2 regions of the Arthrobacter sp. FW306-2-2C-D06B genome follow, and region 1 is predicted to be linked to the other one. Evidence: riboswitches for the same ligand, from Rfam matches in the RefSeq annotation. Region 1 holds a riboswitch; the other holds the start of a gene.
What was found. Region 1 has a riboswitch for thiamine pyrophosphate ahead of thiD (bifunctional hydroxymethylpyrimidine kinase/phosphomethylpyrimidine kinase). Riboswitches for the same ligand answer to the same signal wherever they lie in the genome.

Region 1 (4,146 bases):
TCCCTGATCGGCAACGTCTACCTGGGCAAGGTCCAGAATGTGCTGCCGTCGATGGAAGCCGCGTTCGTCGACATTGGACGCGGCCGCAACGCCGTGCTGTACGCCGGTGAAGTCAACTGGGATGCAGTCACCTTGGAAGGGAAACCGCGCCGCATCGAAAACGCCCTGAAATCAGGCGATTCCGTGTTGGTCCAGGTCACCAAGGACCCCGTGGGTCACAAGGGCGCACGCCTGACGAGCCAGATTTCGCTCCCAGGCCGCTACCTTGTGTACGTACCGGGCGGGTCAATGACCGGCATCTCCCGCAAGCTGCCCGACGTCGAGCGCAACCGCCTGAAGAAGATCCTCAAGGACCGCCTCCCGGAGAACGCGGGCGTCATTGTCCGCACCGCCGCCGAGGGAGCTTCCGAGGAAGAGCTGACGCACGACATCAACCGCCTGCGGGCCCAGTGGGAAGGCATCGAAAGCCAGTCCACGTCCACCAAGATCCTGGCACCGGAACTGCTGTACGGCGAACCGGACCTGACCATCAAGGTGGTCCGAGACGTCTTCAACGAGGACTTCTCCAAGCTCATCGTCTCCGGCGACGAAGCCTGGGACACCATCGAAGCCTACGTCACCTACGTGGCGCCGGACCTGGTGGGACGCCTCGAAAAGTGGACCTCGGATCAGGACATCTTCTCGGCATGGCGCGTGGACGAACAGATCCACAAGGCACTGGAGCGCAAGGTCTTCCTGCCCTCCGGCGGTTCGCTCGTGATCGACCGCACCGAGGCCATGACGGTTGTTGACGTCAACACCGGGAAGTTCACCGGCAGCGGTGGCAACCTCGAGGAAACCGTCACCAAGAACAACCTTGAGGCTGCCGAGGAAGTGGTCCGCCAGCTGCGCTTGCGCGACATCGGCGGAATCATCGTCATCGACTTCATCGACATGGTCCTGGAATCCAACCGCGATCTCGTGTTGCGCCGCTTGGTCGAATGCCTCGGCCGGGACCGCACCAAGCACCAGGTCGCCGAGGTGACGTCCCTTGGATTGGTCCAGATGACGCGCAAGCGCATGGGCACCGGCCTGCTGGAGGTCTTCGGCGAGCAGTGCGAAACCTGCGCCGGTCGCGGAATCGTCACGCACGACGAGCCTGTGGAACACCGTCGGGCCAACGTGGTGGCCGCCGAACACCACCACCCACGCACGGAGTCACAGCCGACCGTCCGGCCTGAACAGCGCAAGCGTCGCCGCGGCAGGGGCACGGGTCCGGGGACTACCGAACTCCCGAGCACCCCACCTGTGCCGGTCCACACCGTGGAATCCACCGATCCGAACCGCCAGGCAGCCACCCGCGCAGCCCTTGCCACCATCGCGGCGGCAGCCCACGCAGCCCACCTGCACGACGACGAGCTCCACCACGCGGCGGAATTGCTCGCCGACGGGCACGTAGCGGAAGCAACCCCGGTCCAGGCCCCCGCGGCCCCGGCCCAGGCTCCTGCCGCTGCGTCGAGTAGCGAGGAACGTTCGAAGCCTGTCCTGCGATTCGGCGGCGAGGAAGTTGCGTTGCCCTTCGTCCACCACGAAGAGGAGCCAGCGAGTGGTGCCCCTGCCATGAGCCTGGACCTGTTGGCACAGGCATTCGCGGGCCTCGGAGAAGCGCCCGACACTGCGACGACGGCACCTGAGGCCGAGGAAGTGCCCGCCGGGACCCCCGCGGCCGTTGCAAGCGGAGAATCCCCGGAAGCGGGTTCGCGTGGACGCCGAGGCCGTCGCAACCGCAGCGCCAGCCGGGCCCAGGGTGCCGCCAACGCCACCAACGTGGAGCACCACGAGGTTGCCGCGGCCGCCTCCGGTGGGGCCGCGCACGAGGCCAAGGCGACGGACGCTGCTCCAGCCAAGTCGACGGCGGCAGCGGAACCGATCATCCTCGGTGTCGGCGTGCCCAAGTCCGAACTCTAAACGCAGTATCCTGCCCGAAGCCCCGGCCGTTTCCGCTCCTGTGGAAACCGCCGGGGCTTCGGCGTTGCCTGCCAATTCACCGGACGACCGCTCCGCGCGGTTGCAAAGGGCGATTTCAGCGGGTGAGCTGTGATCCGGGTTAAGCTAGGGGACTGACACGGGGTGCCGCGCACCAAGCCGGCTGAGACCAGACCCGTTGAACCTGTCCGGTTAGCACCGGCGAAGGGATGTCTTGCATGACTGTTTCAGCGCAATCAGCCGTCTACCCGCTCAAGGCTATCCAGCGGGCCATCCCGAGGGTCCTCAGCATTGCCGGCTCGGATCCTTCGGGTGGCGCCGGGATCCAGGCGGACCTCAAGAGCATTGCGGCCAACGGAGGCTATGGCATGGCCGTGATTACGGCGCTCACGGTACAAAACACGCAGGGCGTCACTGCCGTCCATGTGCCTCCTGTGGAATTCCTGCGCCAGCAATTGGATGCCATTAGCGACGACATCACCGTCGATGCCGTCAAAATCGGCATGCTCGGGGACGCGGCCGTCATCCACGAAGTCCGTCGCTGGCTCGGCGAGGCGCGCCCCGCCGTCGTCGTGCTGGATCCGGTGATGATCGCGACCAGTGGCGACCGGCTCCTCGCGGAGTCCGCTGAAACCGCGCTGCGGGAACTTCTGCCCCTCGCCGATTTGGTGACCCCCAACCTTCCTGAATTGGCCATGCTGCTCGGCGAACCTGAAGCCACTGACTGGGCCACGGCGTTGGAGCAAGGCAAACGCTTGGCCGCTGCCTGTGGAAACACCGTCCTGGTGAAGGGTGGCCATCTGCAGGGAGCGGGCTGCCCCGATGCCTTGGTCAACACCGGGGGAGTACTGAGCCAGGACGTGGTGGAATTCGCCGGCCAACGCGTGGAGACCCGCAACAGCCATGGCACGGGATGTTCCCTCTCCTCGGCGATGGCGACGGCCAAGGCGCGGCTCGGCGATTGGGAGTCCGCCCTGCGCGTAGTCAAGCCCTGGCTTCAGGAAGCGCTGACCCAGTCCGAGGTGCTGGAAGTCGGGAAGGGCAACGGGCCGATCCATCATTTCCATGCGCTCCAGCAGGACCTTCAACCGGGGGATTTCGCCGTCCGGATGTGGGACGCCGCCCAAACGGAACTTGCGGCCATTTATGGCTTGGACTTCATCCAGCACTTGCAAACCGGTGGCCTCAGCGAAGCGCAGTTCAGCTATTACCTGTCGCAGGATGCCATCTATCTCAACGGCTATTCGAGGGTCCTGGCACGGGCAAGCGCCCTCGCCCCGAGTGAAACCGAACAGCTGTTCTGGGCCCGCGGCTCGCAGATGTGCCTTGAGGTCGAGTCCGAGCTGCACCGGAATTGGCTCAATGGACGCCAGGTAAGCGGAGAGCTAGGACCGGTCACCAAGGCCTACGTGGACCACTTGCTGGCGGCGTCGGCGTCGGGAAGCTACGCCGTGCTGCTGGCTGCCGTGCTTCCCTGCTACTGGTTGTACGCCGAGGTGGGACACCAGCTCCACCTTGGCTACATTCGGGCCGGAGCGTCGGACGAGCACCCTTACGCAGACTGGCTGCGCACCTACGCGGACGAAGCGTTCGCAGAGGCCACCCGCAAGGCGATCGACATCACGGATGCCGCCGCACAGGCCGCGTCGCCAGCGGAGCGCACCGCGATGATGGAGGCGTTTGCCCAATCCTGCCGTTATGAAACGGCGTTCTTCGATGCTCCAAGATTGCATGCCTGAGCCCGTTTTCCGGGACGGAGACAGCGGAGCGAGGCAGCGGAGCAAGGCGCATTTCGCGGGCGCTGCAGCGTGTCGTCGCGAGGATCCGAGCTTTTCCCGGCCGGCAGGGTAAGGTGGACGGGCACGGTACCGGATGGCGACATAGCCAGTCTGTGGCAGCCATCACGTGGCAGCCTCCGGACCTGGCCTCATTTGCAGCCGAAGGCGAAACTAGCGTAATCTAGATCTTCGGTGCTTACGCCAACACTTGGGTTATGCCCCTAGAAACCGTTCATTTGGAACTTACCTTTCATTTGGAACTATTCGAGGGATGACTCATGGATTCCGTACCGGAGTCCACGGCGTTGAGGCACAGCGTGAACCAGGCCCGTTTTCGGATCGGGGTTCCGCACGCAAATTTAGTAATAAACGTCGAGAGAAGTGAGTGCCCAAGTGGTGTACG
Region 2 (4,146 bases), 460 kb from region 1:
TCGAGTTCGTCGCCCTCTGCGAGCGCGGTGGCAGCCCACTGGCTGCGTGGCACCACTTCGGAATTGCGCGCGACGGCGACGCCGATCTTGCGTCCGTCGGCCGCCTGGCCGCTGGGGTCCACAACACGTCCGGTGATGTGGCTGACGAGGGTGGTGACAGACGCGTCGTCGCTCAGCGTGTGGTCTGCACCGTTCAATTTGATGTTCATGCGTGGTCCTTCGGAAGGGGATTTGAGGTACCGGCCGATGGGCCGTCTGTTGAGGCCCGTGCCGCCGAAAGCTGGCGGGAGAAGCGGTCCGGGCGGAACTTGTTCCAACGGGGATCCGCGGTGCCGTCCATGAGTCCGAGGCAGATCTTCGCCGCTGCCGGAGTGAGGAGCACGCCGTGGCGGAAGAAACCGCTGGCCACGATGAGGCCGGGCACAGTTCCTTCACGCCCTTCCACGCGGCCGAGCAGCGGTGCGTTGTCCGGAGTGCCCGGACGGGCACGAGCAGTCGCTTCCAGGAGTTCCAGTTCTGCGACAGCCGGAACCAGTACCTGGGCGTCGCGGAGCAATTGGTACACGCCGCCGGCCGACACCGGATTGGCCGATCCCCCGGACGCCGACAAGCCGCCTTCGCGCTGCGTCGCGCCGATCACCACGGTCCCGTCGTCGCGAGGGACGATATACACGGGCACTCCGCGCACCATTCCGCGAACCGTAGCGGTGACCAACGGTTGCAATTGCTCCGGGACGCGCAAACGCAGTATGTCGCCATACACCGGACGCAACGCGAGTGACAACCCATCCGGCAGGCCGTCCAAGCGGGCGGCATTCAGCCCGTTGGCAACCACCGTTTCCGTGGCGAGCACGTTGATGCCCGAGTCCATCACAGCCCCCACGACGCGCCCGTCCTCCCACAGGAGGCCCGCCGCAGTTTCCTGGACCGCAAAACCGTCCTCGGCGCCCGGAATCCAGCTCGAATCGCCGGGCTGGTGGTCTGCCAGCGCGCCCAGGATCGCGGCTGAAAGCCGGCGCGGATCCACTTGGTGGTCGCCAGGAATGTCGTAGGCACAGGAAATCTGCGGGCTCAGCAACGGCTCACGCTCCCGCGCCTCGCGCAACGGCACGGATTCCACCACGAGGCCGTTGGCCAGCTGGACGTCCCGGAGATCGGCGAGCGCCCGGCGGTCCGCGGCGTCCGCACCGACGGCGAGGGTCGGCGTCGTGCGGTAACCCGTGCTGAGTCCGGCCCTTGAGCCGGTCACATTGCGTTCGAAGTCCGGCCACAACGCCGACGATTCGAGCATGAGCTCCAGGAGGTCCTCTTCCTGGTAGTGCAGTTCACTGACGGGTGCCAACATGCCCGCCGCCGCGAACGTAGCGCCGCTGGCCGGTGCGGGATCGATGAGGACAACCGAACGGCCGGACCTGCGGGCTTCCCACGCGATGCCGAGGCCAATGACACCGCCCCCGATCACCGCGACATCCGCGCGCAGCGGTTCGTGCTGGGTGTTTACTTCGTCCATGGAGTCCTTCCCTACGCCGGTACTAGCCGGATCAGGTCAAGCGGTCGGCGCTGAAGCCCTCTCAGCCGCGCGGCGATTGTGACTGCCGCCGCGGCTCCCGCGGTACCAGCCCAGTTTAGAGGAACTACTCTGTTTCCATGACCCAGCACGATGTCCACACCACCGCCCGCCTTTACCTGTGCACCGACGCCCGCAAGCAACAAGGTGATTTTGAGCAGTTTGTCGATGCCGCATTCGAGGGCGGCGTGGACATCATCCAGCTGCGTGACAAGACGATTGAAGCGGCAGAAGAACTCGAACTCCTGGCGATCCTGCAATCCGTGGCACACCGTCACGGCCGTCTCTGGGCAGTCAACGACCGGGCGGACGTAGCTTCCCTCTCGGGCGCACCTGTTTTCCATATCGGCCAAAAGGACATTCCGCTGCGCTCGGCCCGGAAGCTGCTCCACGACCCCACCATCATCGGCCTCTCCACGCACACGCCGGAGCAGATTGACGCCGCCATCGCCGCATCGCCTGGCCGCAGCGGCCTGGACTACTTCTGCGTCGGGCCGGTGTGGGCCACCCCCACGAAGCCGGGGCGCTCCGCCGTCGGGCTCGATCTGGTGAAGTACGCTGCCAACGCGGTGAAGCAGGCAGACGAAGAGACCGTCGGGGGCGTCGTGCTCCCTTGGTTTGCGATCGGCGGGATCGATCTCGGCAACGTGGAAGAGGTCGTGCAGGCCGGCGCGAGCCGCATCGTGGTGGTTCGCGCCATCACTGAGGCGGAGGATCCGACGGCGGCAGCCCGGGCACTCCTGGATGCCTTGGACGCAGCGGCGGCCTAGCGAGACTCCGGAAGATTTTGGAGTTACCCTGACTTTCGTGTCACATCAGCGGTTAGCCCCGAATGTCAGTGAAACGTCGAACCAGCTCGCGGAAGCGCTGGCGGCGCTTCGGACTGAACTCGAGCTGCCCGCAGGTTATCCCGCTGAAGCGCTGCGGGACGCCGAAGCCGCGGTTTCCGGACACACCCTGCCGGCGCAGGACTTCACGGACGTTCCGTTCATCACGATCGACCCGGCTTCTTCCACGGATCTCGACCAGGCCCTCTTCATTGACAGGTCCGGCGATGGTTACAGGGTTCTCTACGCCATCTCGGATGTGCCTTCCTTTGTGCCCCCGGGAGGCGCTCTCGACGCCGAGACCCGCCGCCGCGGGCAAACGTACTACGCCCCGGACGGCCGCATCCCGCTGCACCCCGAGATCATCAGCGAGCATGCCGGGAGCTTGCTGGCCGGCCAGACGTGCGGCGCGTTCGTGTGGGACTTCGAACTCGATGCCGAGGCGGAGTTCCGCACCGTCTCCGTGCGCCGGGCAAGCGTACGAAGCCGCGCCAAGCTCAACTACAAGGGCGTGCAGCGGGAGATTGATTCCGGAACGGCTGATCCCGTCCTGCAGTTGCTGAAGGAAGTCGGGCTCAAGCGGGTGGAACTCGAACGCCGCCGCGGCGGGGCAAGCCTGAACATGCCTGAGCAGGAAATCGTCCAACTGCCCGACGGCGAGGGGTACAGGATCGTCGCCGCTCCCTCGCTGCCGGTGGAGGACTGGAACGCCCAGATCTCGCTCATGACGGGGATGGCTGCCGCCCAGTTGATGCTCGACGGCAAAGTGGGGATTTTGCGCACCATGCCGGCCCCCGACGAGCGCTCGCTGCTCCATTTCAAACGGCAAACGGGGGCACTCGGGAAACCCTGGACCGAGGGGACCAGCTATGGAGAGTACCTCCGGACCCTCGACGCAAAGGACCCCCGGCAACTCGCCATCCTCCATTCAGCGGGGCTGCTTTTCCGTGGTGCCGGCTATACGCCTTTCGACGGCGAGGTGCCGGGCAGCGTCATGCAGTCAGCCATCGGGGCACCGTATGCCCACACCACCGCGCCGTTGCGCCGGCTTGTCGATCGTTTCGTGCTGGTCATCTGCGAAGCATTGAGCAATGGAACTGAGATCCCTGCATGGGCCCGGCGTGCTTTGCCGAGCCTGCCCGAGATCATGGCGTCATCCGACCAGCTTGCCGCCAAAATGGAGCGCCTGGCCTTGGACACGGTGGAGGCAGCCCTCCTGGTGAACCACATCGGACAGGAATTCGACGCCGTAGTGATTTCCGGATCGAAACCCGCCAAGAACAACGGAAACGGCAACGGGAACAGCGCCAACGGCAACGGCAACAACGGCAACGGCAATGGGAACGGAGCCCCGCACGGCCCTTACGGCATCGTCCAGATCGCCGAGCCGGCGGTCACCGCTCGCTGCGACGGCGAAATGGAGTCCGGCACGAAAGTCCGGGTGAAACTGCTTGACGCGGATATTGCCACCCGCCAAATCACCTTCGAACTGATCCCGTAGCACACTCCATTCGCGGGCCCGGGACCGGGATCCGGGGATTATCGCCCCCAGACGCTAGACTGGGTGAGTAGTAATGGATGCCCGGTCGTTGATTCAGTTAATTTTTTGACATCAACAAGCCCGCCCCTACGCGATCTTGAGATACACCAGCTGGTCCCCAGTGCCAGTATTTAGATAGCCCGCGATCGGCTTCCACTGGATTTGCTTGCGCCCATCCGTGCTCCGGAACGGCCCTGCCACAACCGTTGAGC

Region 2: another riboswitch for thiamine pyrophosphate. It lies ahead of thiO (glycine oxidase ThiO); the one in region 1 lies ahead of thiD (bifunctional hydroxymethylpyrimidine kinase/phosphomethylpyrimidine kinase).

The regions. Positions count from the first base shown of each region.
Region 1 covers NZ_CP084560.1:2,792,867-2,797,012, reverse strand. Annotated here, with positions in the region: gene LFT47_RS13020 (Rne/Rng family ribonuclease) at 1-1,947, shown strand, start outside; TPP riboswitch at 2,096-2,192, shown strand; gene thiD (bifunctional hydroxymethylpyrimidine kinase/phosphomethylpyrimidine kinase) at 2,184-3,704, shown strand; gene rplU (50S ribosomal protein L21) at 4,137-4,146, shown strand, end outside.
Region 2 covers NZ_CP084560.1:3,249,806-3,253,951, forward strand. Annotated here, with positions in the region: gene thiS (sulfur carrier protein ThiS) at 1-209, opposite strand, end outside; gene thiO (glycine oxidase ThiO) at 206-1,510, opposite strand; TPP riboswitch at 1,502-1,621, opposite strand; gene thiE (thiamine phosphate synthase) at 1,648-2,337, shown strand; gene LFT47_RS15135 (RNB domain-containing ribonuclease) at 2,375-3,895, shown strand.